Regions from separate parts of the Shewanella sp. 433 genome, predicted to be linked through region 1. Evidence: predicted binding sites of a transcription regulator. Region 1 holds the regulator's gene; the other holds the start of a gene.
What was found. The regulator MetJ, encoded in region 1, represses methionine synthesis genes. The targets are predictions, from matches to a motif close to TAGACGTCTAGACGTCTA.

Region 1 (16,491 bases):
CGTAAGCTACAAACCTTAATGGAGGTTGGCCTGTCTTATATCGGCCTTGGCCAGAGTGCAACCACCCTCTCTGGCGGTGAAGCACAACGGGTCAAACTGGCCAAAGAGCTGTCAAAACGTGACACAGGCAAGACCTTGTATATCTTAGATGAGCCAACGACTGGCTTACACTTTGCCGATATTCAGCTATTACTAGATGTACTGCATCGCCTTAAGGCTCACGGCAATACCATAGTGGTGATTGAACACAATCTCGATGTGATCAAAACCGCCGATTGGATCATCGATCTTGGCCCTGAAGGCGGCTCAGGTGGCGGCACCATTTTGGTCAGCGGTACTCCTACGCAAGTAGCTGAGCATCCAACGTCTCATACCGCGCGCTTCCTTAAGCCTTTACTCAAGGCGTAAGCCAACTCGCGTTGCTCTATTAAAGATAACCGCCAAAGCCAGTATGAAATCATTCTGGCTTTGGCGGTCTTTATCAATTAATTCTGGCTTTGACTGTCTTTATTAATTAATTGTAGCTAAGTTATAGCCTAGCCCACCACCCAAGCTAGGTGCCCATGAGAGTGCTCAATCCTGCTCGCATCATCACCCTCATCTCGCTCTTGTTCGCCTTTACGCTGCTCTTGTCCGCTTGTAGCAGTACAGACGATGCTTGTCACCGCCAATTGCAGCTCAATTGGGCCAATCAGACTCAGCTCCTAGAGGATGTAAACAAATTAAGCTCGCCCGCTTTTGCTGGGCGTAAAACCATGACGCTTGGCGCAGCAATGACCCGAGACTACCTTAACCTGCGTATGCAACAGGCGGGCTTAATGCCTTGGCCTAGGCTGCACGCCCCACTTCCCTCTAATGCCCCTCCGCGCGATAGGGAATTTGACCAGCACTTTAGCTATCAATATCAGTTTACTGAGCGCCAGGGTGTCAATCTCATCGGCATGCTACCTGCAACTCAAGCTAGCGACCAATGGCGGCTGATTGTCGCCCACTATGATCATTTAGGTACACAAGACACCGAGATTTACCCAGGCGCCGACGACAATGCCTCGGGGATAGCCGCGATGCTAGCGCTGGCTGAGCATGCCAAGGGCCAGCAGCGGCCAAGTCATTTACTCTTTATCGCCACCGATGCGGAAGAACCAGGGCTCTATGGCAGCAAAGCCTTAGTCGCAATGCTACAAGATGACAACAGCCAACCTGCGATGGCACAAATTGAATTCGTGATTAATTTAGATATGGTGGGGCGCCCCAACCGCCACCACACCCTCTATATAGAAGGGCGCCAAAATTTTACCCAATTTACAGCGATACAAAACCGTTTAAGGCAAACGGTAGGGTTGTGTATCAGAGCCAATCACCCACCCGAAGCGGGTAAATCGATACAAAGGATAGATTGGTTAAGATCGTCAGATCACATCTCCTTTTATCAAGCCGGCTTGCCTTGGCTCTATTTGGGTATTCCACCCCATAGCGATTACCATCAAACCAGTGACATCGCATCAAAGCTAGATATCGAGTTTCTAGCAGCTGTTACAGAAACGGCTTACAAACTACTCATTATCGACAGTTATCTCTTAAATAACCGAGCAAAACAATAGATTAATTTGTAATTTATTAAAAAACAACTCACTGTTAATTATAGACTTTAGCTGTAAAGCCCCCTGTTTACCCCTAAAAATCAGACTTAAGTGGTAGCCAATCTATCAACTCACTGCTATAATAATCGGCTTACTGATACTTTTCGGTGCGGGAAGTCGACACGGGGTTGATTTTCTGTCTATAAAATCTTTAGTGCAGTCTCTGCACTTTGCTACACCACAAGGCTACAACCCATGTCATCCAATGAAAAAACTTTCCGCGAACTCGGTCTTGCCGAGCCTTTGTTGCGTGCTCTTGACGAGCTTGGTTACGAAAAACCAACGCCAATTCAATCTGCTAGTATCGAGCCACTTATGGCCGGTAAAGACATTTTAGGTCAAGCACAAACCGGTACCGGTAAAACCGGTGCATTTGCGCTGCCGCTATTAAATGCGATCGACCCAACGTCAAATACGCCACAAATTTTAGTATTAGCCCCAACTCGTGAGCTTGCCGTGCAAGTCGCCGAAGCATTTGGTAGCTATTCAAAATTCATGAAAGGTATGCACGTACTGCCGATTTACGGCGGCCAAAGCATGCATCAACAACTTAATGCATTGCGTCGTGGTCCACAAATCATTGTCGGTACGCCTGGCCGTGTAATGGATCATATGCGTCGTGGCACCCTTAAGCTTGATACGCTTAAAGCTATGGTGCTCGATGAAGCCGATGAAATGCTAAAAATGGGCTTCATCGATGATATCGAATGGATCCTAGAGCACACGCCGAAACAACGCCAGCTTGCATTATTCTCAGCCACTATGCCTGAGCAAATTAAGCGCGTTGCCAATAAGTACCTGACTGAACCAACGCACATCAGTATCGCTGCTAGCCATACTACGGTTGCATCAATCGAACAACGTTTCGTTCAAGTATCGCAACACAACAAGCTAGAAGCCCTAGTACGTGTGCTAGAAGTTGAAAATACTGAAGGTATTATCATCTTCGTTCGTACACGAAACAGCTGTGTTGAACTGGCAGAAAAGCTTGAAGCTCGCGGTTATGCTTCATCACCACTACATGGTGATATGAACCAACAGGCTCGTGAACGCGCCGTTGATCAGCTAAAACGTGGTCAGCTTGATATTATTATCGCTACCGACGTGGCGGCACGTGGTCTTGACGTTGAACGTATTGGTCACGTTGTAAACTACGATATCCCATACGATACCGAAGCCTATGTTCACCGTATTGGTCGTACTGGCCGTGCTGGTCGTACAGGTATGGCAATTCTGTTTGTGACGCACAGAGAAATGCGTATGCTACGTACCATTGAGCGCGCGACTAAGAGCCGTATCTCGCCAATGGACGTGCCTAGCCCAGAGACTGTGACCGAGCGTCGTCTTTCTCGTTTAGGTGAGCAGATTTCTGAAGTCATTGCTAAAGATTCTTTAGACTTCATGAAAGGCGCTGTTGCACAACTATGTCAAGAGTTAGAAGTCGATACTGATGTACTTGCAGCGGCGTTACTACAGCAAGTTCAGAAAGATCGTCCATTGCAGCTACCTAATATCAACGAACGTCAACGCGACAGTCGTGATGAGCGTAGCAGTCGTGAACGCGGTGAACGCGGTGATCGTGCTCCTCGCGAACGTACCCGTCGTGATTCACGCCCAACGCCAAGCAATCTAGGAACGGCTGATACCTTAAAGGATCATCCAGACGTTAAGATGTGCCGCTATGTTATCGACGTGGGTCGTGACCATGGTGTTGGTGTCGGTAACATTGTTGGTGCTGTGGCTAACGAAGCCAACATCGACAGTCGTTATATTGGACAAATCCAACTATTTGATTCAATGACCGCCATCGACTTGCCAGACGGCATGCCAAAAGATGTATTACAACATCTGAAGAAGGTGCGTGTATGTGGTAAGCCACTTAACATCCGTGAAGCCGGCACCGAACTGCCAGCAAGCGCGGGTGATGACAGCCGTCCACCACGTCGTCGTAAGCCAGCAGGCGACCGTAAACCACACCGTAAGGGTGGTAAAGACAACGCCTAATTAGGCCGAGTCCGGCTCACTTAAAGCCACCATGTGTTGACATAACCTAGCGTGGCTAAATAAGAGAGTTACCTCATCGCAAACGCGACAAAAAAGGAGCCTAATGGCTCCTTTTTTACGTTTCCCTAATAAGATTTATGTTGCTGAGATTGACTCAGCGTTACCAGAAAGCACTGAGCATACAAACCGCAATGTCGCTATCCAAGCGCGCCTTTATCTATATCAATCTATGCGTTTCAATCCAGCCTGCTGCTCTGCCATTAATGCGGCGGCGCAGACTTGGCAAATACACGCATCGCAGCGAACATTAACGGTTAATGATGCCTTTGGCACAAACGCCTGCCGCTGACACCAACAAGAGGCGCTGGGCTGCTGGTTGGCGATAGCACACTGATTTAATTGCTGGCATAGGGGGCAGTTTATCGCTGCACCTAATATCAAGTTTGACTCAGCAGTCGCAACCGCTTTGTTGTGTGTCATACCTCATCATCCCCAATAAAAAAGGAGTGTCAGCAACCAAGCTAACACCCCTTAATTCAGATTATTATACGGCAATCGCAGAGCCTATTAACGCCTAAGATTACTGTTTATCAGGATTCACGGGGTAAGATTGGCTACCTAAAACTGCGCCACCATCAACCGATTGACCATAATAACCTTGGTGCTTATGGTATTGCTTCTGTAGCGCTTCAACATCCCCCTTAAAGCGTGGATCTTGTGGGCGATCTTTCGAATTAATGTAAGCTGCAACATCCCAAGCTTGTTGGTTTGTCAGCTGAATACTCTTACCAAATGGCATATTCTCGTAAATGAAGTTCGCTGCAGTATTGACCCTGTGCATGCCTGCGCCCCAGTTAAAGCTCTGTGGCCCCCACAATGGCGGTAAGCTATAAACACCCGCAATAGCAAGCCCTTGGCCATCATCACCATGACAGGCTTGACAATGCGCTTGGTAAACCGTAGCTCCGCGCTCAGGAGAATAGGCTAACTCAGGCTTTTCAATCGGTGGAAAACCACGACCAGGAAGCTTTGCCAACTCATCGATATTCATCGCAGCTTTAACCGCCGCGGGCAGAGCAAAGTCTTCACGCTTGCCGCCTTTGAGCAACTCTGCATCGCTCAATTCTGGCACTTCGCCCGTCACTTGATATTGATCCATCAAGCCGCTCATGGCCAACCAGTAGGAATAAGCAGATAACGCCACTAACTCGTCACTGCCATCTGCCGGTGCTTTCCCGTTCATCGAGTAGGTAAAGCAACCTTGAATACGTTCTTGATAGCTGTTGACCTTATCGTTTTTCTTACGATAAGCAGGGTAAGCCATATAGGCAGCCCATAGCGGTGATGCATTGGGTTTACGCCCTGCATCCATATGGCAGTTAGAGCAGTTCAGCTCGTTACCGACATATTTACCACGTAACTGCTGAGTATTAACAAACAGCTGATAACCCTGTTTAACTTTATCGCCAAATGCCCCTTGAGGTATGGCACTCATCTCTCTTGGCGTTAAATAAACCGTATCATCTGACTTTGGCTTGACTTGTAATTCAGCCTGTTTGTCAGGTAACTCAGCGGCAATAACTAGGCTTGGCACACAGAGTCCAATCAACGCTATCAAAGCACTGCGTAGCGATTTAACATGATTCATGGTCAGACTCCCTATTTGATCTCGGCAAAATACTTGGCTAACGCATCAATCTCTTCTGCGGTTAGCTTATTTGCAATGGTCCCCATCATTGCATCTACATCACCCTTGCGAGTGCCCGCTTGCCAAGCAAGTAACTGGGTCTTGATATAGCTTGCCTGCTGACCAGCAAGACGTGGGAACTGGCCCCCACCTATGCCAGACGGACCATGACAGGTGACACATGCTGGGATCATTCTGTCCCAGTCACCTTGATACACTAATTCTTGGGTTGGGTCGCTGTACACTGCGGCTTCACCGCGAAGGTGAACACTGACTTCAGGCACTTCTTGAGATGAGAAATAGTCCGCGACAGGCTTAATTGCATCACCTTGGAGCACCATAGACATAGGCGTCATGCTGGCATTTTGGCGTTGGCCTGTTTGGAACAACTTGATCTGCTGAGTGATATATTCAGCAGATAGCCCTGCTAATCTTGGGCCTAATGGCTCAACACCTTGCCCTGTTGGGCCATGACATGACGCACACAATTGTGCTGATGGCGGCATCGCCATTGGCTCTGCCAATAAAGGCATCGACAATAACAACAAAGCCGAACCTAACGTTATCGATCTCATAATATCCTCCCGATTATAACTGCCCTTAATGATAGAGGGATTCGAACGAATAAGGTAATGGATTTCATCAAAAAAATTATAAAAGCTCCCCGAAAAACAAAAACGCATCCGTTCAATAACAGGATGCGTTCAAACATAACGATGGCAACACAACCTAGACTTATTGCCCTGGACGAACCCCTAAAGTATGGCAAATCGCATAAGTTAGCTCGGCACGGTTCAAGGTGTAAAAATGAAAATCTTTAACTCCTTCTCGCGATAACACTTTCACCATATCAATGGCCACATTAGCACCTACCATTTGTCGTGTCGCAGGGTCGTCATCTAAGCCTTCAAATTGGTTATGTAACCAGCGGGGAATCGACACATTGGTCATGCCAGCAAAGCGTTTAAGTTGCTTAAAGTTGGTAACAGGTAAGATGCCTGGAATAATTTCAACATCAATACCCGCGGCCACGCAACGATCACGAAAACGTAAGTAGGACTCGACATCGAAGAAAAACTGCGTGATAGCACGGTTGGCCCCTGCATCAATTTTCTTTTTTAAATTAATCAGATCCGCTTGCGCATTGGTCGCATCAGGATGGCCTTCTGGATAAGCCGCTACCGAGATATCAAAATCGGCCACCGAACGTAATAGGCGCACCAAATCATTAGCAAATCGAGTGGGCTTGGCACTGCCCTCGGGTAAATCGCCACGCAGTGCCACTATGTCACGCACTCCGGAATGCCAATAATGCTTGGCCAGCTCAACTAGCTCTTCATCACTGGCATCCACTAAGGTCAGGTGCGGCGCAGCCACCAGATCGGTTTCTTTCTGAATGCGTTCAATCACCCCGTGGGTACGATCACGTACGCCGGAATTAGCGCCATAGGTTACCGAGACAAACTTAGGCTTTAACGGTTCGAGACGCCTGATTGAGTTCCACAAGATCTGTTCCATCTCAGGGGTGGCTGGCGGGAAGAATTCAAACGAGACGTTAATGTCACCATTAAGCTCAGACAAGCTTTGGTTTAATGAGTTTGCATGTTGCGCGTGGTGAAAAGCCATCTTTATTCCCTCAGACGTTCGACGATAGTACTTAGACGTTTGGACGTCTATATGTCTACATACTAGAGAAACTCAGTTCTAAGTCAAGCGTAAAAGTTAACCAAAATTAAAATAGTCTATTCGCCTCTACAACAAACCGATTACAGCATGAGCGACATGAGCATCAAGCCATTGTTACATAAAATGTATTACCTGCTTACCGACAAGGTGTTGCCGATATAACTACCGGCTGGATAACAGAAATTTTCCAAGAAAAAGCGAATAATGTGGCATTGAGATGAAGTATTAGATGCACTATATAGCGGCATTATCGACAAAAAAAGCGGCCCAAGTGCTAACTTGGGCCGCTTAAGGTATGACGTCTGAGAAGAGGTTACTCTTGCAATAGATCGCGGCAGATCTGCGCCAGATCCGATTGCACCGCAGCAGCGGTGACTTCACGGCCGGCACCTGGACCACGAATAATCAAAGGATTATCTTGATAAAAGTGACTACGAATCACAAACACATTATCACCGGGCGTTAAGTTAGCATAAGGATCGTTGCGATCCACCCACTCAATCCCGACCTGCGCTGCAAGTTGACCGTCACTGTGTTGCAAGGAAGCCACATAGCGCAACACTTTATTTTGCTCCGCAGCCGCTTGATATTGACGTAGCATCTCAGCATCTAGCTCACTGATACGCTCGATAAATTCAGCCAACGGGAGCTGCGCAAGATGCGGCGGCACTAAAGAGTGCAGCGCAATATCATCAAGCTCAATATCATGGCCTATCTCTCGCGCTAAGATAAGCAATTTACGCTGCATATCTCGCCCCGACAGATCGTCACGCGGATCGGGCTCTGTCAGCCCAAGCGCCTTAGCCTGCAGCACCAATTCAGAGAAGGGTTTAGTACCATCGAAATGTTCAAACAACCAGCATAAGGTGCCGGAAAAAATCCCCCCCACCGCTTCGATGGCGTCGCCACTGTTATGTAAATCATTTAGGGCATGTTGCACGGGTAATCCCGCACCACAACTGGCATTGTAGCGCCAAAAAAGTCGACGATTATCCAGCTGCTGTTTTAATTCTTGATAAAAAGGTAAAGGCCCACTGCCAGCCAGCTTATTGGCGCTAACCATATGAATACCACGGGCAAAAAATGCTGGATACTGCAACGCTAAATCGGCGCTAGCACTGATATCTAACGCGATAAGTTCATCACATTCAACATGGCGTAATCGTTCAAACAGGTGGCTGTAATCCCAAGGGGTTGCTTGCTCATTAAATTGCTGCTGCCAGTGATTAAGATCGATATCGGTCTCGCTTAATAGCGCCAGCTTGGAACTCAGTAATCCCACCAACTCGAGACTGACCTCAAGCTCCTTGTTTAATACCGGTCTCGCCCGCTTAAACAGCTCAATCCACGCATCACCAATATTACCAATACCCAGCAGTAATACTCCGATACGTTTACGCGGGCCAGCGCAGCGACGATGTACCTTTTGCGTCAATAGGCTCACCTGCCCCTTAGGGACCAAAGTGACCAAACTTAGGCCATCGTTACACAATGGGTGAGCATCGCGGCTTAATAGACGTGAAAAACCCCGGCGATAAAGTGCAGCATCGGCACTGACCAACGCCACTAAGCCTAAGTCTTGTCGCACCTCTAATGCATCGATCCCCAGTGCTTGAGTATTGACTTCAAATATCGCCCGCGCTTGTTTTTCACTCTCGTGGGTAAAGGCCAGCTCTGCAAGGCCAGACGCCGATGACCAGTAGGCCAAGGGAGCCAGTCCTGCCTTAGCAAAACACTCTAATAATTGAGGCAGCTCGGCATTAAAGCTTAAGCTAAACAACGACACGCTAGGTAGACTAGTAACGACGGGCGCGCTAGCCGATAAGCTCTTAGGCGCAATAAGCGTAAAATCGGTATGGGGCGCATAACTCGAGCGCACCGCTAGGCTCACGTTAGTGTCAAACAGTGGCTGTAAGGTACGGTTATGCAGTACCGGCGAACCAAGATGGGCTAAGCGATTAGCCTCGGTTAATGACATGCTTTTGAGCAGGCGTGCATCGTTAATGCGATTGGGATCGGCATTAAACACCCCTTCCACATCGGTCCAAATGGTCACCCGTTCAATATTGGCGAGGCTGGCCAGCAAGGTGGCGCTAAAGTCTGAACCATTACGGCCCAGCAACAGGGTATCGCCCTTATCATTAGCACAGATAAAACCGGTGATCACTAGGCGTTCATTAGGGTGAGCATTCAGCATCGCCTGCACTTTTTGCTTTGATTGCCCTATGCGAATTTGCGGTACCGCCCCTTCATCGGCCACTAATAAAGTGCGCGCATCCACATCGACTGCCCCGACGCCTGATTCACGCAGCAGCGCGGCAAGTAAACGCGATGACCAGCGCTCGCCAAAACTAACCACTTGATTGCGTTGGTAATCCGTTAAATCGGCAAGAGAAAGTAATGTGCTGAGTTGGGATTTATCGGTCGATAGACGCTCGCGCAAGCTGCGCGCCTGTTCGTTAGATAACAGTTGCTCGATCAGATTTTGCTGGTAACTGATCAACACTTGCAACTCTTCTTGCCACAACAGACCGGACTCGGTTAGCTCAAGTAATTTATATAAAAAATTAGTACTCTTGCCCGCAGCAGAAACCACGATGAGATCATCGCTATGGCCATGGGTGAGTAATATATGAGCGACACGGCGGTAACAATCTGCATCCGCTAAACTAGAACCGCCAAATTTATGCAAATGACATCGTGTCATTTTTTGCTCCTCAATACCTTTAACAACTTACCGCGATAGCCGCATCTAAACCCGCTTGAATATCTGCCACCAGATCGTCACCATCTTCAATCCCAACAGATAAACGAATAAGGGTATCTTTCACCCCTGCCTCTAAACGAGCCGCTGGCTCCATCGCTCTGTGGGTCATGGTAGCAGGAACCGCCACTAAGCTCTCTACTCCACCCAAGCTTTCGGCTAAAGAGAAGTATTCTAACGCATTTAAAAAGGCAATAAGCTCTGCTTCGCCACCTTTTAACTCAAAACTGAGCATGGCACCAAAACCTTTTTGCTGTTTTAACGCGATCTCATGGCCTGGATGGTCCGCCAAACCAGGATAATAGACCTTATCAACGGCGCGATGACGGGTTAGCAAAGCCAACACCTGCTGTGCGTTGGCTTGATGCTGACGCATTCTCACCGCAATTGTTCTTAAGCCGCGTAGGGTCAAATAGCTATCGAAGGCTGAGCCGGTTAACCCTAAGGTATTAGACCACCAATGTAACAGCTCACCCACTTCAGCATCTTTAGCGACAACCGCGCCGCCGACCACATCGCTATGCCCGTTGATATATTTAGTCGTTGAGTGGATCACTATGTCAGCGCCGAGCAACAGAGGTTGTTGCAAGATAGGCGATAAAAAGGTGTTATCGACTACCACTAGCGCCCCCACTTCATGGCTCTGGCTCGCAATCGCTGCGATATCAACCACGCGCAGTAATGGGTTCGAAGGGGTTTCTAACCAGACCATTTTAGGTTGGCGAGCAATAACGTCTGCCAAAGCAGCGGCATTCGTTTGGTCAACCACTGCCAGTTTAAATGCCCCTTTCTTGGCGAGGTGGGTAAATAGTCGATAGCTGCCGCCATAGCAATCGTGCGGCACCACGAGTAGATCATCGGGCCCCAGTAAATTGGTTACTAAGGTGATGGCCGCCATGCCAGTGCATGTCACTATGCCTGCCGCCCCACGTTCCAGCTCCGCTATGGCGTCAGCCAAAATACAGCGAGTCGGATTACCCGAGCGGCTATAATCAAAATCTCTCGGTTGTTGATGGCCATCAAAGGAGTAATTGGTCGACAAATAGATGGGCGGTACAACGGCACCATATTGGGTATCGGATTCTATCCCCCCACGCACAGCTGCCGTGGCTAATTTACGCTCAGTCATCTTTTACTCCTAAAGTTAAATCGGCGGCAGTCATCTATACTTTATAGATGTCTGGACGTCTAAATGTACCTAAGGCAAGCGGTAGCGTCAACATATTTAGACGTTTAGACGTCCAAACATGTAGAAATCTATTTGCAATTAACAAAAATTAGAGGCAATAATTTGACTGTACCCGGTAAGGGTATAAAATCTGCCCCGAATTTGAGAATTAACAGGTGAGTCAATGACTGAGTGGAATGGCGATTATATCAGCCCCTATGCTGAACATGGTAAGAAGAATGAGCAAGTGAAAAAAATCACTGTCTCTATTCCCCTCAAGGTGCTTAAGATTTTAACCGACGAACGCACTCGTCGTCAGGTGAATAACTTACGCCACGCTACAAACAGCGAATTGCTTTGTGAAGCTTTTTTGCATGCTTATACTGGCCAACCTTTACCCCATGATGATGACTTGTCAAAAGACAAACCCGACAGTATTCCAGCCGAAGTGAAAAAGCTGATGACTGAGATGGGCATCGAATGGGAAGACGTCGAGTAAATCGACTTTACCTATCCTGTTTTGCTAAAGAGGGATCGCACTGCGATCCCTCCTCTTTATCACGTCTAAACACACTGCAACCCCTGGTGGTATAGTGCCTGAACTTATGATTGATCCCATGATCCTTGGCCTAGCGTCGCTGATCATCTTTATTGGCGCCCTAACCCAAAGCCTGATCGGTTTTGGCTTAGCCGTTGTCGCCTCGCCGTTACTCTATCTCGTCGACCCAAGCCTAGTGCCCGCACCTGTCATTATGATGGGCTTTTCTATCGCCTTACTCACCCTGCTAAGAGAGAGGCGCGCACTGGAATTTAACGGCTTACAATATGCTTTACTGGGGCGTATCCCTGGCGGAATATTAGGCGCAACCTTATTATTGCTAGCACCACAACCAGTATTGGGATTAGCCATTGCAATCATTGTGGCTCTAGCCGTGGTTCTGAGCCTATTCAAGCTACGTCTCCCCATAAATCGCAGTAATCTTTTTATGGCGGGCATATTGTCGGGGATCTTTGGTAATATCGCTGCCATTGGTGGACCGCCAATGGCTATTTTACTCTCGGGAAAAGACGCCAAACAGTTTCGCGCAGCCTTGTCAGCCTTCTTCATCTTTAGCTCAATGATCGCCTTAATCATTTTGGCTTTCAGTGGATTACTCACACTGCGTCATCTGTATCTTTCAATGCTATTGCTACCATCGGTCCTGCTAGGCTTTGTAGTTGCTAATCGTATTGTCGGCGGCATCGACAAACAAAAAACCCAACGCCTTACCCTGATATTGTGCAGTACAAGTGCGCTGATCTTAGCGGTAAAATCGATTATAGAACTAACGTAACGACCTCAAATAGGTGTCCGTAAAAGGGAATAAAAATCAGCAAACAAGATAATCACTAAAAATGATATGAGGTTCGGATCACGCCCCCAATGGCATCATCACTGCCAAACAGCCCGGTTAAGTCCAGATTAAAGGTGCGACCAATACTAAAGCCTGTACCAACCGAATACAGGTCGATTGCGGTATTGTTTAAATTGTGGCGATAACCCACACGTAACGCCAACCAATCCGTGGTTTTTAGCTCCCCTGCGAAGCGCCAATATTGTGTACTAACCACTTCATCGAAACCTTGATGAGCATTCAAATCGATATCACTTGTTAGGGTAAGTGCAGCCCAATCATAAGCCACCCCAGCAGTATATAAAGGCTCAACTCGATAAGTAAATTGCCGCCCTAATGACTCTACACTCTGTTGTTTTGGGTCGATTAAATTGCGTCCAGACAAGCCAACGGTTAGCCCATTAAAAGGCTTAATTACCACACCAACATCAAGATTAAATACCGTATCATCATTACGATAGGGGGAATCATTACCACTATCAAAAGTCACGTTATTCGCATTAACTACATAATTGTAAGTGTCGATACGCTGTATTTTGGGCGAGAGCCCAACCGATATTGGCATGTTGACAATTGATAGAGGAAAACTCAATACAACGCCAACATCAGACACTCCCCCCGACACCAACGCCCCGAGAGAGCCTAACTCTGAAACATTTGCAGGATTGTTAACATCAAAATGGTCTAAATTGCTTTGAATCGCATCTGCAACACCTACCGCCTCGATATAAGTCTTATGAAACAGTGTCATTGGCATCTGCACCGTCGGCAAGACAATCGATGTACCTTGTGTCGCAGAGGTTCTCTCTGCTTGCGGCGATGCAATCCCCCGCGCCTCTTTAGTCGCATCTAACACTGACAAGGCAGGATGATTGAAGAGATCTCCATGTTGATGACTTACGGCAACGTGTGAACTGTTTAAAGCAGAGTTATGTACACCATCATATTGCTGCTCGGCAAAGGAAAACCTAGTGAGACTCATCAGCGTGATTAACACTATTATGCTAAGGCACTTCATTCCCTTTTCTCCCCCCTCCGAATAATGGTCATTTTAAGCGTGTTGAAAGATTAGTACGCTCGATTGTTAAAGATAGTTCATTTCTTAAGTGCTAGATGATATGGCAAGTAAAAATACTGATATTTAGCCCGTATTTAACCTTTACTCCCCCAGCCTCTGCTGCGTAAATATGCTCGATAATCCACTATGGCTGATAAGATCAAAATACTGCCCATCGCGACGTATTTCCCAAAAATAACGCCCCCTTTCGACGACAATCACAGCGTTAGCGATAACAAGTTCATTAACATTACAGCCATTATTTAGCAGATGTTTAACTACAAAAGTGTGATTCACCTCCACCAGTAATTGATAGCCAACACCTCATCCCTGCAAAAACAGCAAACAATAAAAGGCTTTTAATACAAAAACTTAAACCACATCAATTAGATTAATATCAATGATATTTTTATCAATTAGATTTTTATTGTAAAGGTGATCAACCTCAAACTCACATCTCGACTCCTTTAGTAAACTTTTTAACAACAAACACCCGCTTTGTTTAATAAAAAATCACCACGGGTGGTGATTAAGGAAAGATGATGAAAAACATAGTAAAAATTGCAACGTGCATCATGCTCACATTCTCGTTAGGCGCCCAAGTTTATGCCGTAGATGGCGGTAACCCGAAAAAAGGTAAACACCTCTACAAGAAAGAGTGTAAAGCCTGCCATAGCAAAGGCGATGCGGGCGGTGAAATCACTCCGATGAGTAAAACCATGAGCCAGTGGGATCGCTATTTTAAACGTGATCAACACAAGGTTAAGCCTGAGGTTTTTGAGCAACTCTCCGAAAAAGACCGCTTGGATATTCAGCAGTTTCTTTATGACCATGCGGCAGATTCCGATCAACCACAGACTTGCGGTTAAGACTCACTAAGCCCATCTACTGCGCACCTCGCGCGACGGAGAGACAAAGATGCGTACACTACTATCGATTTTAATTGCCAATGCATTAGCCTTTTCTGGCGGCGCGTACAGTGCCGTTCAAGAACAACAAAAGCTGGCAGACTTAAAACAGCAACTAGCTGAGCTATCAGAAGAAATTGACGATATTAATAGCCGCGTAGACAAAAATGAGCGCCACACAGCACTGGATAGAATCCAACTCACAGGAGATTTTCGTACCAAGGCTCATTCATTGCATTATCAAAATGTCACTTGGAACCCTGCCATCAAAGTTGACTTCAATGATTTTGGCCAAAAAGCCATGTCTGGCACCTTTGGAATGCCAAACGATGCCAACTCGCCATTAGGCAAGATGTTAAGCGCCAACCCTGAATTAGCCAGTGCGTTCCAAAATGGCATGTTGCAGGGAGTAATGCCTTATGTGCTGGCGCCAAAATCGGTACAAGATATCGATAATGATATTTTCTATACCACCCGCCTCAGACTCAATCTAAAAGCCAAAGTATGGGACAACGTTGGCTTTTCAGCTCGATTAAGCATGTATAAAAACTGGGGGGACTCAACTGGCACCCAAGTATTTGATTCATGGCGTTCGTTCACCATGGATGGCAGTAGTAGCGGCAATACCAGCGGCGACTGGCTCAGAGTCGAGCGCGCCTACTTCGACTGGAAAAACATCGGTGGCACCAACACCTATCTTTCTATCGGTCGTCGTCCCTCAACCTACGGCCCACCCTCTCATTACAGAGAAAACGAGAAGCGCGGCGGCACCCCATCAGGTCACTTAGTCAACTTTAACTTCGATGGCGCCACCTTAGGTTACAACTTAGGCGAGATCACTGGTATTGATGGCCAAGTAGTGCGTTTCTGTTACGGCCAAGGCTTTGAGTCACAATGGGGTAATGGCGAAATGTTTGGTGATATCGTCACCAAAGATACGCATCTAGGTGGTTTTAATATCGACGCCATCAACGACGGTAACCACTTCCTGCAATTTACTCTGTTTGGTGCCAAAGACATTAACGACGGCTTCAAAGGCACCATGGCTTTTCCTACTCAACTGGCAGGCATTTTTGCCCCAACCATGTACCAAGATATGCAGAAGTTTGAAAACTTCAACTTTCAAACCCGGGTACAACCTAGTGGGGTGATTGGTGACATGTATTTAGGGGGGGTCGGTTACGCCTATGAAAGCGATGAGGATATGAAGCTATTCGCCTCTTTTGGCTGGACACGAGCCGAAGGCAACGGCAATGCCGGTATGTTTGGCGGCATGTTAAGTGATGCGGTATTTGAAGCACAGCTCAACGCCGACGGCAGCGAAATTATCATGATGCCAGACGCCGCCGATAGCGCCGACACTAAAGATGGGTACGGCGTTTATGTCGGCATCCAAATTCCGGCGCCTTACGGTAAGTTAGGTCTGGAATATAACTATGGCTCTAAATACTGGACTCCGTTTACTCAAGCGCAAGACGATCCTATTGGCAGTAAGCTTGCCACCCGTGGTCATGTTGCCGAAGCCTACTACATGTTTGATATCAACCCACGTATGTTTATCAAACTGGCAGGGCTGTATTACGACTATGAATACACAGGTAGCGGTACCCCTGTTGGCGCGCCGCAAAAAATTGATGATGTCATTGAAGGCGGCGCTTATTCGATGCTGCCTGTGGTCGACACCGCCTTTGACATCAATGCCTCGTTAACAGTCAACTTCTAAACTTAGACTATCCCCCGGCTCACGCCGGGGGTAGGGATCACCCGATGAAACATCCACGCTTTTTAATCTCGATAATGGCCATGGGGCTATTGGGACTGGCCAGCGCCAATGCCGCAGACAATCCCCATAAAGACGCCATTGAAGGCCCCTTTACCCAAGGGACACAAGTCACGGCACAATGTGTTGAATGTCATGAAGATCATGCTAAAGACTTTATGAAATCATCCCACTGGACGTGGGAATTGCAACAAGAACTTCCCGGACGCACAGTTAAACGTGGCAAAAAAAATGCCATCAATAACTTTTGCACCTCAATCTCGGGTAACGAACCCAGGTGTACTAGTTGCCATGCCGGTTATGGCTGGAAAGACGACAGCTTCGACTTCACCGACATGACCAAGGTCGACTGCTTGGTCTGTCACGACACCACAGGGACCTATATTAAAGATCCTGCCGGTGC
Region 2 (16,491 bases), 1.4 Mb from region 1:
TAACATTAATGCTGATTGAATTTGCGCTGGGCTCCAATCACTATGCAGTTGTTTTAATAACGCCATGGCACCGGCAGTATGGGGTGATGCCATCGATGTGCCGCTCATCATGGTCCAATCACTGGCGCGAGGCGCAAAGGTAAATGGCTGATCATCGGCATTGGCAGCGTAAATATTGACACCCGGTGCGGTTAGATCTGGCACTAAGTTATCAATAAAACGGCTAGGTCCCATCGAGCTAAAGTAGGCAAGCAGATTGCCTTTTTCTGGAACGATAGAGTATTCATTAGTAGTGGCAGTAATGGTGCCTTTTGCCATGCCCTCACTGCTTTGGTTGATCCAATTTTTAAGGGTATAGCGGGCGCTTGAGTCAACGTTAATGCCTGGAATTACAAAGTTATCGGCAACTAACCCTTGGCTATAACTGATGTTTTGTAACACTATGCCACTGGCGCCACCACTTTGAACATTAATGGCTTTATCAACACGCGCAATATCACCGCGCTCACACACCACTATTTCATTATTGGCAAAGGTGCCAGCAGGAAATGGAGCATTACAACTTGCGGCGGTAAAACCATCGCTTGGGTCTGGGTCGGGATAGTTTTCGGCTAATACAAATATTCCACTGACGGCATCAGTAAAACCTAAGCCTTTAATATCTTTATAGGGCAGTGTATAGCTAGGACCATCACCTTCGAAATGAGTAATGCTCGTGTTACCTACTGATAAAATACGGTCATGGGTTGTTGCACCCACGGTGGTTACCCAAGGAGAGGTATGGTCGGCAGAAAAGAAGTAGGGGCCAGAGTTACCCGCCGCCGCTGCAACTGAGATGCCCGCCTCTCGAGCCGATAAGAAGGCCAGTTCAATAGGATCTTCCCACGGGAAGTTTTCACTGCCCCCAATCGAGAAGTTAATCACATCGACACCATCTTTTATGGCATCTTCAAAGGCGGCTAAGATCGCTTCCTCAGGACAGCCAGCATAAGGATCGCCTTGGCCACCGGGATAACACACTTGGTAAGAGACAATGTGAGCCCTTGGTGCAACGCCAGATGTCTGCGCGAAAGTAACGGGTAGGTTTACCCCATCACTTACCGCTTCACCCGTTGAGGTCTGCAGTGGCGTATCGAATAGTGTGTTGCCTGCTGCTGTGCTGGCAGTATGCGAGCCATGACCATTATAATCTTCACCTGTTTTTGGGCGGATCAGTGTTGTTTGCCATGGATTGTCTTGAAACTCAGATGCGTTATACGCCGCGGTGATCACATCGTACGAGTAAACCCCAATCAGCTTATCATTACATAAACTGGTGTCTACCTGGCAATCTCCTAAAAAGTTACCCGCACCCAAGGGGTTGTTGGCAGAAAATCCATCATCAGCGGCAAACGCTGGATGGTCAGTATTGATGCCGGTATCAATGATACCCATCACCATGCCTTCACCTTTAGCTTTAATACCTGAACTGGTCTCGCCAGCCCAAGCGGTATCGGCATTAATAAACTCTGGGCCACGGTCGGTATTGAGTTTGAAAATTCGACTTGGGGTGATTTTTTTGATGCCAGCGGTGGTCGCCATGATCTCGGCATCGGCTTGAGTCATTTTTACTGCAATAGCGTTGTTAGCTAGAGTGTAGTGGCTGACAACATTCAGTTGCGCGCCTTTCGCCTGTGCAGCGGAAATAACGCTATTTTGTTTTTGTCTTAAAAGTGATTGGTATTGACGTACAGGCTGGCTATTGATATCAAGTGTTGCCGAGCCTTGAAAGGCCTGATTCTGTCTTGGGCTGGTTGCCGGATAGCCCTGAAAATCGCCATTATAGGTTGATACTGGTTCATCAGTTAGCTGTACGATAAAGACATGATCACCTTTAATCGAGTCATCAAACTTAAATATGTCGATGGGTTTTTTATTGGGCAGAACATGATTAACCTGTCCCGGTTTGCCTGAAAATATATCTCCTGCTTGATATGATTTACGTTGCTCATTAATATTTGCCACATCTTGGGATGTGAATGTTGGTACATAAAAGCCACCATCACCCGATGGTTTAGCTCCGATATCCGCAGCGGCGTAGCTTGCAGTGCTAATGTATATCGCACCGAAAACGGCCATACTGGCTTTATTTAACTTGAATAGATTTTGCATTTTTTATTGGTTTTCCATTCGTGTTGGCAAAGTTGAAAGAGATGACGCTCAATGTTTCGCATGTATTTGCGAAACATTTGGTAAACAAGTTATTAACATGTAGAGGGTAATTCAACCGCGCCGTTTGTTAGCGAATTAATGCAACTATCTTATGAACCTTAAATAAAGCTTTATTCAGACTTTTATGCTGTTAAGCAGTTGTTTAATAGAGTGGTAAATCAACAGTGGTTAATTTAACGGGTGCTTATATGGTTGTATCTTTTTGTATCTTTAGCGAAAAATAAAATCTACCGCCACAATGTTATACTTTAGCTGTAATGACTCTTGATCTTAAAACGGTTGATATTAAAAGCTATCGTTATTCCGTACGGTACTTAACGCATATCATCACGAGATGTGGCGTTTGCGAAATCGCTTTCTATCGGAATGATGTTTGTTGATTACCCCTCTATGGGGATGGCAGAGCTGCATTTTTTCTGGTGCAGTGCATTAAGTATGGCCGTGAGTCGATAGGTTCAGGCTTGATTGATTTATAAAATATAAGTTAATCAATGTAGTCGATATCAACACTCTCTTCTGAATTTTAGGTAAGATTTTAATGAATAATCTGACAGGATTATTTATTAGATATTTTATATTGTCTTTGTTGTTAATTATTAATTTGTCGTCTCTATGCCTTATTTGAAATATTAATCAGTATGAGCTATGCTTTTAACTCATTTAATGAATTTCAAAGGAGACGCAATGTATTTAAATGCTCCCTTTTTTATCCCATCTATAAGATCATTTACGACTTTCCTGTCATCTGTAAAAGTTAGTATTTTCTAATTTATCTGTTAGTAAAAATCAACGATATTACCGAGTTTATAAACGTAACATGAAGCAAGGTGTTGCGCTTATCTTTGTTTTTATTGTTTTTTTTGTAAAAGGAGAACGATATGAGTATGAAGCAAGCATATGAAAAGAAATTACGGGCTCAATTGGATGAGTGGAGCGCAGAGATAGATAAGCTTAAAGCCAAAGCAGATAAGGCCGAAGCCGACGCTCAACTTGAATATTATAAAAAAATTGAAGAACTGCGGACAATGCAAAGGGATGTCGCTAATCAATTAATTGAACTTGAAGAGTCTAGCGATGATGCTTGGGAAGATATTAAGGCGGGTATCAACAATGCGTGGGACTCGCTCGACAAAGCATTGAAATCAGCAGTGCAGAGGTTCAAGTAATAGTTCAACTAATATTAGGTAAATATTAGTCTAAACAATGACAAAGTATTAAGGAGGTTGCTTGTGAAATCATTTATTAATGCATTTTTGTTAGCCACCATAATAGGTATTGTCCCGCTAGGTTATGTACAGATGAGTTATGCACAAACCGATAGTGATAAAGCTGAGGAAAAGACCTCAATAGAAGATGTTAAAAAAGAAACCGAAGAGATGCTTAAAACGATTGGTGCATACAGTGCCGATAAGCGAGATAAAGCGGTGGAAGAAGTCAAAGCGAGCCTTGATAAGTTAGATAAGCGCATCGATGCGTTAGAGGCGAAGACAGATAAAAATTGGGATGAAATGAGTGCAACCGCGCGCCAAGATGCCCGCGAAAAACTCAAAGCACTTCGTAAGCAACAGAATAAAGTTGCCCAGTGGTATGGCAGCATGAAATCCAGCTCTGCTGATGCATGGGAAGAAATTAAGCAAGGGTTCTCGGATGCTTATAAAGATCTCGAGAAGTCGTGGGAAGAAGCCGAAAAAGAATTTGAGTCTAAAGAATAATGGGACTTAAAGATGGCATTATACCCACCCCCATGCTTTTTAAGTAATTAGTCAGAAGCTACAAGATTCGCCATCGAAGTTGCCGAAATAAGTAGATAAAAATGCCGTATAGCCATCATGGATGATGGCTAAGGCTCGGAGGGCATGGATGCCCGATCTGAGCCGTTAGGCGATTTTTATTGGAGTATGAGGCGCCTAACTAATGCATGTAACTTCGTCTGGGGCGGCAAGGGGAGATGCAAGAGGGGGATTGCTGTTGATCCCCTTCTTGCTCGGGTGTGGGTTGAAGACCCACGACTTACCTCGGCCGTAAGGCCGTATGGGTTAGTGAGGCGAAGCCTCAGTACTAATGTTCAAACGAAGTTTGGGTAATCAAAGGAGTCAAGGTGATGACTCCACATCTCTACCCGTTAAACATCATAATCCAATACTGGTGCTAGCCAGCGCTCGGTTTCTTCTATGCTCATGCCCTTACGCACGGCGTAATCTTCCACCTGATCGCGGCCAATATTGGTCACGCCAAAGTAGCGTGATTGCGGGTGAGCAAAATACCAACCCGATACCGCGGCGGTGGGGAACATGGCGTAGCTTTCGGTAATATCAAGCCCAATGGTTTCATCTGGCTTTAGTAAGTCCCATAACAAGCCCTTTTCGGTGTGATCTGGACAGGCGGGGTAACCCGGCGCTGGGCGAATACCTTTGTATTTTTCGCGAATGAGTGCCGTGTTATCGAGATCTTCATCGGCGGCGTAGCCCCAAAACTCTTTACGCACTCGCTCATGCATGCGCTCGGCGAAGGCTTCGGCCAGACGGTCGGCTAAACATTTGAGCATGATGGCGTTGTAGTCATCGTGGTTGGCTTCGAAACGGGCAATATGCTCGTCGATACCATGACCTGCGGTGACGGCAAAACCGCCCATGTAGTCGGCCACGCCTGAGTCTTTAGGGGCGACAAAATCAGCCAAACAAAAGTTATCATTGCCTACGCGCTCTATCTGCATCCGCAGGTGGTGGGTCGTCATCTCCACTGTTGTGCGGGTTTCGTCGGTGTAGAGCTCAATATCATCGTGGTTAACGGTATTGGCAGGGAACAGGCCGATAACCGCCTTGGCGGTGAGCCATTTTTCGTCGATGATCTGCTTAAGCATGGCTTTGCCATCGGCGAATAGCTTACGGGCTTCTTCACCGACCACCTTGTCGTCCAAGATTTTCGGGAAATGGCCATGCAGTTCCCAGCTACGGAAAAACGGGGTCCAGTCGATACGCTCGACTAAGTCTTCCAATGGGTAGTCATCGAACACCTGACGCCCTAGTTGATTAGGGACAAATGGGGTGTAATTGGCCCAATCGTGCTGGCAGCGGTTGTCGCGCGCGGCGGCAATGGGGATGATCTGTTTGCGTTTTTCTTGTGAGTTACGCTTGTCGCGCATCATCTGATATTCATCATAGGTGGCATCGATGGTGGCTTGACGCGTCTCATTGCTGATAAGTTTCGATACCATAGGCACGGCGCGTGATGCGTCGGCAATATAGATGGCGCCCGTTGGTGCGTGGGGCGCGATTTTAACCGCGGTATGAATTTTCGAGCAGGTCGCGCCGCCAATGATCGACGGGATAGTAAGCCCCGCCTTATGGAAGGCTTTAACGTTGTGCACCATCTCATCGAGACTCGGGGTGATTAAGCCTGACATGCCGATGATATCGACATTTTCCGCCTTGGCGACCTCGATGATCTTCTCAACGGGGACCATCACCCCAAGATCGATCACCTCATAGCCATTACAGGCCAGCACCACGCCGACGATGTTCTTACCGATATCGTGCACGTCACCTTTAACAGTGACCATCAAGATTTTACCGTTAGACTGACCTTCGACTTTTTCCAGTTCGATATAGGGGTTTAAGTAGGCGACCGCTTTTTTCATTACTCGCGCCGATTTGACCACTTGGGGCAAAAACATCTTGCCCGAACCAAAGAGATCGCCGACCACGTTCATGCCATCCATGAGCGGCCCTTCAATCACATCCAGTGGCCGAGTCGCCTGCTGTCTTGCTTCTTCGGTGTCTTCATCGATAAAGTCGGTAATGCCTTTCACTAGGGCATGGGCAAGACGTTTGCTCACCTCCCAGCTGCGCCACTCTAAATCTTCTTTCTTAGCCACTTGGCTGCCATCACCGCGAAACTTCTCGGCGACCTCAAGTAGTTGCTCGGTGTTATTTGAATCTACCACTGGGCAGGGCAGGTTTTGCACTACCGCTTCAACGCGCGCTTTTAACTCGCTGTCGATATCGTCATAAATCGCCAGCTGACCTGCGTTGACGATACCCATGTCCATTCCCGCTTGAATCGCATGATAGAGGAACACGGCATGAATCGCCTCACGCACCGGGTTGTTACCACGGAATGAGAACGACACGTTCGATACCCCGCCCGAGATCATCGCGTGGGGTAGGGTGCGTTTGATCTCACGAGTGGCTTCAATAAAGTCGACAGCGTAGTTGTCATGCTCGTCAATACCGGTAGCAATGGCGAAGATGTTGGGGTCGAAAATAATATCTTCTGGCGGGAAGCCCACCTTATCGACTAACACCCGATAGGCGCGGGTACAGATCTCGATCTTACGTGCCTTGGTGTCTGCCTGACCTTGCTCATCGAACGCCATGATGATGGCCGCGGCGCCATAACGTTTAACCAATTTGGCGTGGTGAATAAATTGCGCTTCGCCCTCTTTCAACGAGATGGAGTTGACTATGCCTTTGCCTTGAATGCACTTAAGGCCTGCCTCTATCACTTCCCATTTAGAGGAGTCGATCATAATCGGCACCCGGCTGATATCGGGCTCAGAGGCGATAAGGTTAAGGAATTTCTGCATCACCTCGACGCCGTCGAGCATGCCTTCATCCATGTTGATGTCGATGATCTGGGCGCCGTTTTCTACCTGCTCACGTGCGACGCTGAGGGCGGTTTCATATTCGCCATTTTTGATCAGCCGTAAAAAGGCAGCCGAGCCGGTGACATTGGTGCGCTCGCCCACGTTCACAAACAGCGAGTTGGCATCTATGGTCAGTGGCTCAAGCCCCGACAAGCGGCAAGCCACTGGGATGTCGGGCAGCGCCCGCGGCGCATGGGAGATAACCGCCTCGCGAATGGCGCTAATATGGGCCGGTGTACTACCACAGCAGCCGCCAATAATGTTTAAAAAGCCCTCTTGTGCCCACTCACCGATAACGCTTGCCATCTCTTCGGGGCTTTCATCATAGCCACCAAACTCATTAGGCAGCCCCGCATTGGGGTGCGCCGACACATAACATTCGGCAATTTTTGACAACTCTTGCACGTAGGGGCGCAGCTCTTGCGGGCCAAGGGCGCAGTTAAGGCCAATCGACAGTGGCTTAACGTGGCGCAGCGAGTTGTAAAAGGCTTCGGTGGTTTGCCCTGTGAGGGTGCGGCCCGAGGCATCGGTGATGGTGCCTGAGATCATGATGGGCACTCGCAGCTCAAGCTGTTCAAATACCGTTTCTATAGCAAACAACGCGGCTTTGGCGTTGAGGGTATCGAAGATGGTTTCCACCATGATGATATCGGCGCCGCCTTTAAGCAGCGCCTCAATCGACTCAATATAGGCATCGACCAGCTCATCGAAGCTGACATTACGGTAACCGGGATCGTTAACATCTGGGCTAATCGAGCAGGTGCGGTTGGTGGGGCCAAGTACCCCGGCAACATAACACGCGCGCCCCGTTTCAGCGCTGACTTCATCGGCCGCGGCGCGGGCAAGACGCGCGCCTTCAAGGTTAATTTCAACAGACAGATCTTGCATCTCGTAGTCGGCCATGGCGATACGAGTGGCGTTAAAGGTATTGGTCTCGATGATATCGGCGCCAGCGAGTAGGTACTGTTTATGGATATCTTTGATAATGGCTGGCTGAGTCAGAACCAGCAGATCGTTATTACCTTTGACATCGCAGGGCCAGTCTTTAAAACGCTCGCCGCGAAAGGCGGCTTCCTCAAGCTTATGATCTTGGATCATGGTGCCCATGGCACCGTCGAGGATTAAAATACGTGATTCGAGCTGCTCGCGGATCTGCGCTGTTATCTGTCTTATTGGGGTAACAGGGGGTCGGGTCGCCATAAAATTCTACCTATATCCTACTCGATGCATGTTCACGACTGCCGATGCAGTGCGACGAGGGTGTGATCACCCTGCTATTATTTTTAGATGTATAAACGTATAGACGTCTATAGTAATTGCTATAGTAAGCGACTTATTAGGCTTAGGGCAAGTCAAAAGAGTATCAGTTTTCCCCCTCGTTAGCCCAGTGGCTTATAGGCTGCCGCTTAGCCTGTGGGTGATGTTTATTTTGGCACAATGGCAGCCCGCGGGGCAGTGTGAACCATATTGCATTGTCGCCTTGTCTCGGCGTATGCTGCCACGGCATGACAAATATCAAGGTAAGCCAATGACACAAACGATTTTTTATTTAATGCGCCATGGTCAGTGCGAGGGCGGCAATGTGTTGCGAGGCCGAAGCGACCTACCTTTGAGTGAGCTGGGATTTGCCCAGATGCAACTGGCCTGTGCGACTAAATTACCCGAGACGATAGATGCGCTGGTGACCTCTCCCCTAAGCCGCTGCCAAGGGTTTGCCGAGTATTACGCTAAAAAAAAGCAGTTACCTTGCCATGTCGAGGCGGGTTTGATGGAGATTGACTTTGGCGACTGGGACGGTGAGATGATTGATACCTTGTTCGCTGAGCATAGCGAGGCGCTTAACGCCTACTGGCAAGATCCCTGGCGCGCACCATTGCCAGGCAGTGAGCCGCTAGATGCCTTTGAGCAGCGTATTGAGACCTGTATCGAGCAAGTGTTACATAGGCACAGTGGCAATACCCTGCTGCTTATTACCCATGGTGGGGTTATCCGCCATTTGATGGGGTTGGCGCTGGGGATCCGCGGCGAAGTCGGCTTCTATACCCAGTTAAGTCTCGATTATGCCAGTGTGGTTAAGTTAAGCCACTTGGTCGATAACGATGGTAAAGGCTATTGGCGCTTGCATTGGAGTTAATGGTTAAGCTCAATGTTGGGGCGTTAGTTACCAGCGTTTGTCGTTAACCAGCGCGGCAAATACAAAAGGTGGTTTGCCTCCTAGGGGAAATACCGCATAATAGCCAACAATTTTAGGTGTCTAGCATACAGATGACGCCGAGCGTAAGGTGTTGAGCAGCGACTCACTTAACGTGGGTCGAGTAACTCAAACTTAATAGGGAATTGGGGAGTGACCTAAGGTCATCAGCCCAAACTGTACCCGCAACTGTGAGTGTGTTGAGTAAGGCAATTGGCCTTGTCTGCAACCACAAGTCAGGATACCTGCCTTATGCTATAGCCTAATGACTCAAGCGGGTGACTTGAGGGAGCTAAAGATGAACAATCGACTTGGGGCGCTAGCCCCGCTTGACAGCGGCAGGTCGACACCTACGCGGTCGCAACACATTTTACCCTATTGCTTTGCGGCTTGGATGGTGAGCCTGTGACGTCAATCCCTATGGCGTTATCTGCCCAACACCTTAGTTGGCGCGTGGGCGAGCGCGCCATTTTGGCTGATGTCAGTGTCGAACTGCCCCAAGGTCAAATGCTGGGGATCATCGGCCCTAATGGCGCCGGCAAATCCACCTTACTGCGCTGTCTATATCGTTATTTGACCCCAAGCCAAGGCGATATCACCTTATTTGGCCGAGCGGTGGGCGACTTTTCGGCGCGATCCTTTGCCCAGCAAGTGGCGGTGGTGCTGCAAGACACGCCGCACCATTTTGACATGACCACGGCGCAGCTGGTGGCGCTAGGGTTGACGCCCCATAAGGGGGCGTTTTCGCTCACCAGCGACCAAGACAAGCACGATGTGCGCCGCGCCTTAGCCACAGTAGGTTTAACCGCGTTGGCCGACCAAGGGTATGAGCAACTCTCTGGCGGCGAGAAACAACGGGCGTTGATCGCCCGCGCCATAGTGCAAAAGCCCAAGCTGCTGATCCTCGATGAGCCCACTAATCATTTAGATATCCGTTATCAAATACAGATCTTAGAGCTACTGCGTAGCTTAGAGATGACGGTGGTTATCTCGATCCATGACCTTAATTTAGCCAGCGCCCTGTGTGACCAATTGCTGCTGCTCGACCAAGGCCACGCAGTTGCCCAAGGCCGCCCCAATGAGGTGTTGACCGAGCAGCGTATTGCAGAGGTCTTTGAGGTGTGCTGCCAAGTGAGCCCGCACCCACAACACGGTAATCCGCAAATTAATTACTTTTATGGCTACCATAATGTCACCCAAGGGGAGACGCCATGATGCGCTCGCCCGGATTATCGGCCAGCGAGCGCCTTTGGCGCGGCCTGCTATTGGTCACAGGGTTTGGGGTATTAAGCCTAATGACGCCGCTGTTAGCCGCCAGTTTTGGTGCGGCGCACATCGACTTTAACCAAGTGGTCGATGTGGTGCTGGCCACCCTTGGCGGTGAGCGTCCAAGCAGCGTCACCGCCCGCATTGTGATGGAGCTGCGGATGCCGCGCATCGTGCTGGCGTTTATCGCCGGTTTTGGTTTAGCCATCGCCGGCGCCGTGCTGCAAACTGTGACCCGCAATCCACTGGCCGACCCTTATCTGTTTGGCATCTCTTCTGGCGCCTCCTTTGGTGCCGTAGTGGTGCTTACCCTGTTTGGCGGTGCGGGCGCGCTATCGAACGCCTTATCCATATCATGGCTTGGCAGCGTCAGCCTGCCGATGGGCGCCTTTATTGGCGCCAGTCTCTCTGTGCTAATGGTATTGGCCTTGTGCGGCCGCGCCATGAGCACTCAAATCGAGCGCATGCTGCTTTCTGGGGTGGCGATCTCCTTTATGTTTGGTGCGCTTACCAGTTTATTACTCTATTTTTCGGGCCCTCAGGCGGCCGCCTCTGTGCTGTTTTGGAGTTTGGGCAGTTTTGCCAAGGCCAGTTGGTCTGGCTTGGGGCTGCCCTTGTTGGTGGTGGCAGGCGCAACTGTGATCATATTGCTGTTTAAACGCCAGATAGTTGCCATGAAAGCCGGTGATGAAACCGCCCACACTTTAGGGATCGATGTGCAGCGCCTGCGCCTAGCCATGTTGCTTTTGTGCTCGTTAATCACAGCCGTGCTGGTGGCTAACTGTGGCGGAATCGGCTTTGTGGGTTTGATGATCCCGCATATGGTGCGCCTGTTGCTGCCTGGTCGCTTCGCCTTGTTGACCACAGGGTTGGTGGGTGGGCTGTTTATGATCTGGGTCGATGTATTAGCCCGTTGCTTGCTGAGTTACCAAGAGCTGCCTATCGGCATTATTACCGCGGTGATCGGCAGTGTGTTTTTCTTGTTTATTTTAGGCAGCAAGCGCCGTGGCTAAAGGCGAGGCCAGCTGCAGACCCGTTAAGGATATAACCCATGTTTAGCGTAACGCCGGTGAACCACCAATTTGATGGCGAGATTCAGCAAAAAATCGATTGTAAAACCAAGCCATTAGGCGCATTGGGCCGACTCGAACCCTTGGCGCTGCAAGTGGCGCAGGTGCTGGGGGCAACGTGTCCGACGATTAAGCAGCCTAAGCTGCTGGTGTTTGCCGGCGATCACGGTATTGCCAGCGCGGGCGTGTCGATTGCCCCTAGCGAAGTGACCACCCAGATGGTGCTTAATTTTCTGCATGGCGGCGCGGCCATCAATGTGTTTTGTGCCCAAGCAGGCTTTGAGATGGAGGTGATCGATTGTGGTATCGCCCATCCAGTTACAGGCCATGAGGCGCTTATCGATCAGCGCCTTGGCGCCGGCACGCGCGCGTTTCATCTCGAGGCGGCCATGTCAGCTTCCTGTGTTGAGCAAGGCTTTGCTATGGCGAAGGCGCGGGTGGCCTTGCATCATGACAATGGCACTAATCTCATTGCTTTTGGCGAGATGGGCATTGGCAATACCTCCTCGGCGGCGGCGATTATGGCGGCGCTCTTACCTGTGGATGTCGCCGCTTGTGTTGGGCGCGGCACTGGTATCGACAGCGAAACCTTGCAGCGTAAACAGGCCTTAATCACTCAAGCCATACAGCTACATCAAGGGCAATTAAACACACCACAGCAGATATTGGCGGCGCTGGGCGGCTTTGAAATTGTGCAGATGACCGGTGCCATGTTGGCGGCGGCCGAGCTGAAAATGCTGATCTTGGTCGATGGCTTTATTGCCACCGCAGCCGCACTACTGGCGGTGACCATCGCCCCAGCGGCGCGTGATTACATGATTTTTGCCCATCAATCAGATGAGGCTGGGCATCTGTTGATGCTGCAACATCTGCAAGCTGAGCCGCTATTACAGTTAGAGATGCGTTTAGGTGAAGGCACGGGGGCGGCGCTGGCCTTACCGTTAGTGCGCGCTGCTGCGGCGTTTTATAACGAGATGGCGAGCCTGCAAGATGTTGGCATCGCGATTTAATCCATTTAACCAGCGATTTAGAACATTGCACTAACAGGGCAAGCGGACGGGAGTGAAGCAGATGCTGCATAAAGAGTTAAGCCTATTTTTGATTGCCATGGGCTTTTTTACCCGCATTCCTATGCCTCGCTGGGTCGAGGTTAACGGCCAGCGGCTCAATCAGGCGAGCCGTTACTTTGGCTTGGTGGGCGTGCTGGTAGGGGCGATAAGCGCGCTGGTTTATACGCTGGCCAGCATGGTGCTGCCCAGCAGCGTTGCCATCATCTTGGCGATGGTAACCAGTGTGCTGGTGACTGGCGGCTTTCATGAAGATGGCCTCGCCGATACCGCCGACGGTTTTGGCGGTGGCTGGACGCTGGCAGATAAGCTCAACATCATGAAAGACTCGCGGATCGGCACCTATGGCGTGTTGGCTTTAGTGTTTGCGCTGTTGTTTAAGTTTGTGCTGCTCAGCGAAATCGCTCTGTATCAGGCCGATTTAGTGGCGGCGGCGCTGATAGTGGCCCATTGCCTTGGCCGAGTCGTGGCGGCGTCGCTGATTTTTTCTGAGCCTTATGTGCGTGAAGATGCCAGCAGTAAGAGTAAGCCGCTGGCACAATCGCAAACCGTCAATGAGTTGCTGATATTGCTGGCCAGCGGAGTGATCACCTTATGGGTGGCGGGCATCGCCAATGCGCTGAGTTTGTGTGCCTTGCTGTTGCTGGTGCGTTATCTGCTTATCCGCGGTTTTAGGCGTCAAATTGGTGGCTACACGGGCGATACCTTAGGCGCGGCGCAGCAGGTGGCAGAGCTTACCTGTTACCTGTTTATCTTGGCCATCACCCTATGATCCATTTGGTATTAGGTGGTGCGCGCAGTGGTAAATCCAGCCATGGTGTGGCGTTGGTATCGCACTATGTTGCCCGCGGCGCCGAGGCGTTATTTATCGCCACTGCCCAGGCCTTTGACGATGAGATGACGGCGCGGATTGCACGTCATCAAGCCGAGCGTGCGGGCGATGAGATTGCGTGGCGTATGCTTGAGTGTCCACTGGATTTAAGTGAATGTTTGGCTCAGCAGGCTCACGCTAAGCAGGTGATCTTAGTCGATTGCCTTACTTTGTGGCTGACCAATCAGTTGCTCAGCGACGAGCACGACTGGCCGCAGGTGAAGGCGCAGTTGCTGGCAACCCTTACGGCGCTCCCGGGCGATGTTATTTTAATCTCCAATGAGGTGGGCAGCGGCATAGTCCCAGCCGATCCCTTGAGCCGGCGCTTTGTCGATGAAGCCGGTTGGTTGCATCAGGCGATAGCGGCCCTTGCCGATGAGGTAACCTTAGTCACCGCTGGCCTGCCGATGCGCTTAAAGGGATAAGCAATAAGATGATGAGACGATGAGTCAATCCAATAACAATGCTATGCAAAATAAAGCCGTGGCCAACGTCTTGATGGTGCAGGGCACCACATCAGATGCGGGCAAGAGCACCTTAGTGGCTGGCCTGTGTCGTTACTTTGCCCGTAACGGGGTCAAGGTGGCGCCCTTTAAGCCGCAAAATATGGCGCTAAACAGCGCGGTGACCGCCGATGGTGGTGAGATTGGCCGCGCGCAGGCGTTGCAAGCGGTGGCCTGTGGCTTAGCACCGCACACCGATTTTAATCCTATTTTATTAAAGCCAAGTTCCGACACCAGCTCGCAGGTGATAGTGCAAGGTAAAGCCCTTTCCCATATGGACGGTCAAGCCTATTTTGGCAAAAATGCCGCAGGGTATCGCACCAAGGCGATGGCAGCTGTGCTCGACTCGCTATCAAGGTTAACGGCGCAGTATGAGCTTGTCATGGTCGAGGGGGCGGGGAGCCCAGCAGAGATCAATCTACGTGAGGGCGACATTGCCAACATGGGTTTTGCCGAAGCGGTCGATTGCCCGGTTATCTTGATCGCCGATATCGATAAAGGCGGCGTGTTTGCCCATATCGTTGGTACCTTGGCCTTGTTGTCCGACTCTGAGCGTGCGCGAATTAAAGGGGTGGTGATTAACCGTTTTCGCGGCGACATTAGCCTGCTGCAATCGGGATTAGATTGGCTAGAAGCTGAGATCAACAAACCTGTATTAGGGGTACTGCCGTATCTCAATGACCTTTATCTGGACGCCGAAGATGCCCTAATGGTCGCGCCGCAAAAATCTACTCACCCTAAGTTTAAGGTGTTGGTATTGGTGTGGCCGCGCATTAGCAATCATACCGATTTCGATGCCTTGCGCTTACACCCTGATATTGAGTTTAGTTATTTAACCGTCACATCTGCGTTTGATGGCACTGCGCCCCAAGCGGACCTGATTATTTTACCCGGCAGCAAGAGCGTGCGCCAAGATTTAGCGACTATGCTGGGTAATGGCTGGGACACATTGCTGCAAACTCATCTTAGGTATGGCGGCAAGGTCATTGGGATCTGCGGCGGCTATCAGATGCTGGGGCTGGCCATTGACGATTCGTTAGGTGTCGAGGGCGAGGCTGGCGAGAGTGAGGGGCTGGGGCTTTTGCCGCTGGTCACCGAATTAACCGCCACTAAGCGTTTGGCGCAGGTATCGGGCGTATTGAATTTGCTAGGCGAACAAGCCAAGGTGAGTGGGTATGAGATCCACTGTGGTCAATCCCAACATTTAGGTCAGGGGCAAAGCCTACTGCGTCTGCGCGCCGATGATGGCAATCATGGGGTTGATATCGAAGATGGCTATTTATCCGCCGATGGGCAGATATTGGGCACCTATCTGCATGGCATTTTTGATCAGCCCAAGGCGTGCCAGCTACTGCTGCGCTGGGCGGGAATGACCCACGCCCCCGCCATCGATATCGATGAGCTTAGGCAGCAACAGTTAGATCGCTTAGCCGATATGTTGGCCGAAAATATGGACATGGATAAGCTGCAGCAGCTCATCGCTGGCGTCTAAGCCCAGTATAAAATGAGCCCAATATAAGTAAGGTGAGCTGAGCATTAGCTTTAAAAATTAACCCAATTACAAGCCGTTACATCACGGCGATACCACACAAGAGACAAAGATGATGACGGATATTAACAAGGGTGAAAACAATCACCAGAGCAGCACTGATAACAGCCCTGAGCGCGATCACGACAGCAGAGCGCAGGATAAAGCCGAGCGTCATAAGGCGCGCCAACAAAAAGTGAAGGCGGCGGTCGATGCCAAGATAGCGCAGGCGCAAATCGAAAAAGGTGTGTTACTGGTACTTACCGGCAATGGTAAAGGCAAGTCTACTGGTGGCTTTGGTAATATTACCCGCGCAGTGGGCCACGGCAAAAAAGCCGCCGTGGTGCAGTTTATCAAGGGCAATTGGCCCTGTGGTGAACGCGCCGTATTAGAAAAAGTCGGGGTTGCGTTTCATGTTATGGGCACAGGCTTTACCTGGGAGACACAAGATAAAGCCAAAGACACCGCCGCGGCGCAAAGCGCTTGGGAAGCGGCCGAAACCTTGCTTAAAGACGACAGTATCGACATTATTTTACTCGATGAGCTGACCTACATGGTGAGCTATCACTATATTGAGCTCGAGCGCGTCCTTGAGGCACTTAAAAATAGGCCGCCGATGCAGCATGTGATCATCACTGGCAGGGCGTGCCATCGCGCCATTATTGAGTTAGCCGATACTGTGAGCGAAGTGCAGCCGATAAAACATGCCTTTGAGGCCGGAGTAAAAGCGCAAATCGGATTTGATTATTAAGTTAGAGAGATGTTTGGACTAGTGAATTAAAGGCTAAGGTACTTTTGCCCCAAAGTGTGCTGGTCTTGGAATGAAGAACGATGACATTTGTTTGAGTAGCGGCTGGCTGCATTTTTATTTATTGATGTGCTTTGAAGACGCACCTTAATGGCAATCTATCACCTGCGGTGAGCTTATGTGCAAACACTTCTGCGACACGGTGAGGTGAAGCGTAGCTTCGCGCTAACGAACCAGAGGCATGGACGCCGAACTGGCTTTTAGACATGGACGTTGTTCAAGCACAATCCCTGTGGGCTCTACGCCAGCATCCCTACTGGCAAAGGCCGCAGCCGCGTTTACACTTGGTATCGAACGTTTCTTCGATTTGGCTGCATTTGGTGTGAATTCA

Region 2: the regulator MetJ is predicted to act here: its motif matches at 8,149-8,166, upstream of metH (methionine synthase).

The regions. Positions count from the first base shown of each region.
Region 1 is NZ_CM181703.1:3,834,572-3,851,062, forward strand. Features, by position in the region: gene uvrA (excinuclease ABC subunit UvrA) at 1-408, shown strand, start outside; gene AC5YB1_RS16990 (M28 family peptidase) at 564-1,601, shown strand; gene AC5YB1_RS16995 (DEAD/DEAH box helicase) at 1,836-3,644, shown strand; gene AC5YB1_RS17000 (cysteine-rich CWC family protein) at 3,867-4,124, opposite strand; gene AC5YB1_RS17005 (c-type cytochrome) at 4,225-5,292, opposite strand; gene AC5YB1_RS17010 (c-type cytochrome) at 5,304-5,864, opposite strand; gene metF (methylenetetrahydrofolate reductase) at 6,067-6,957, opposite strand; gene AC5YB1_RS17020 (bifunctional aspartate kinase/homoserine dehydrogenase II) at 7,331-9,724, opposite strand; gene metB (cystathionine gamma-synthase) at 9,744-10,910, opposite strand; gene metJ (met regulon transcriptional regulator MetJ) at 11,134-11,448, shown strand; gene AC5YB1_RS17035 (sulfite exporter TauE/SafE family protein) at 11,555-12,283, shown strand; gene traF (conjugal transfer protein TraF) at 12,339-13,325, opposite strand; gene AC5YB1_RS17045 (c-type cytochrome) at 13,940-14,269, shown strand; gene AC5YB1_RS17050 (DUF3373 domain-containing protein) at 14,319-16,031, shown strand; gene AC5YB1_RS17055 (tetrathionate reductase family octaheme c-type cytochrome) at 16,106-16,491, shown strand, end outside.
Region 2 is NZ_CM181703.1:1,116,666-1,133,156, forward strand. Features, by position in the region: gene AC5YB1_RS05025 (S8 family serine peptidase) at 1-2,151, opposite strand, end outside; gene AC5YB1_RS05030 (sll1863 family stress response protein) at 3,090-3,377, shown strand; gene AC5YB1_RS05035 (sll1863 family stress response protein) at 3,441-3,923, shown strand; gene metH (methionine synthase) at 4,334-8,056, opposite strand; gene AC5YB1_RS05045 (histidine phosphatase family protein) at 8,385-8,990, shown strand; cobalamin riboswitch at 9,144-9,314, shown strand; gene AC5YB1_RS05050 (ABC transporter ATP-binding protein) at 9,468-10,262, shown strand; gene AC5YB1_RS05055 (FecCD family ABC transporter permease) at 10,262-11,326, shown strand; gene cobT (nicotinate-nucleotide--dimethylbenzimidazole phosphoribosyltransferase) at 11,365-12,393, shown strand; gene AC5YB1_RS05065 (adenosylcobinamide-GDP ribazoletransferase) at 12,455-13,222, shown strand; gene cobU (bifunctional adenosylcobinamide kinase/adenosylcobinamide-phosphate guanylyltransferase) at 13,219-13,746, shown strand; gene AC5YB1_RS05075 (cobyric acid synthase) at 13,766-15,316, shown strand; gene cobO (cob(I)yrinic acid a,c-diamide adenosyltransferase) at 15,429-16,103, shown strand; gene AC5YB1_RS05085 (hypothetical protein) at 16,342-16,491, shown strand, end outside.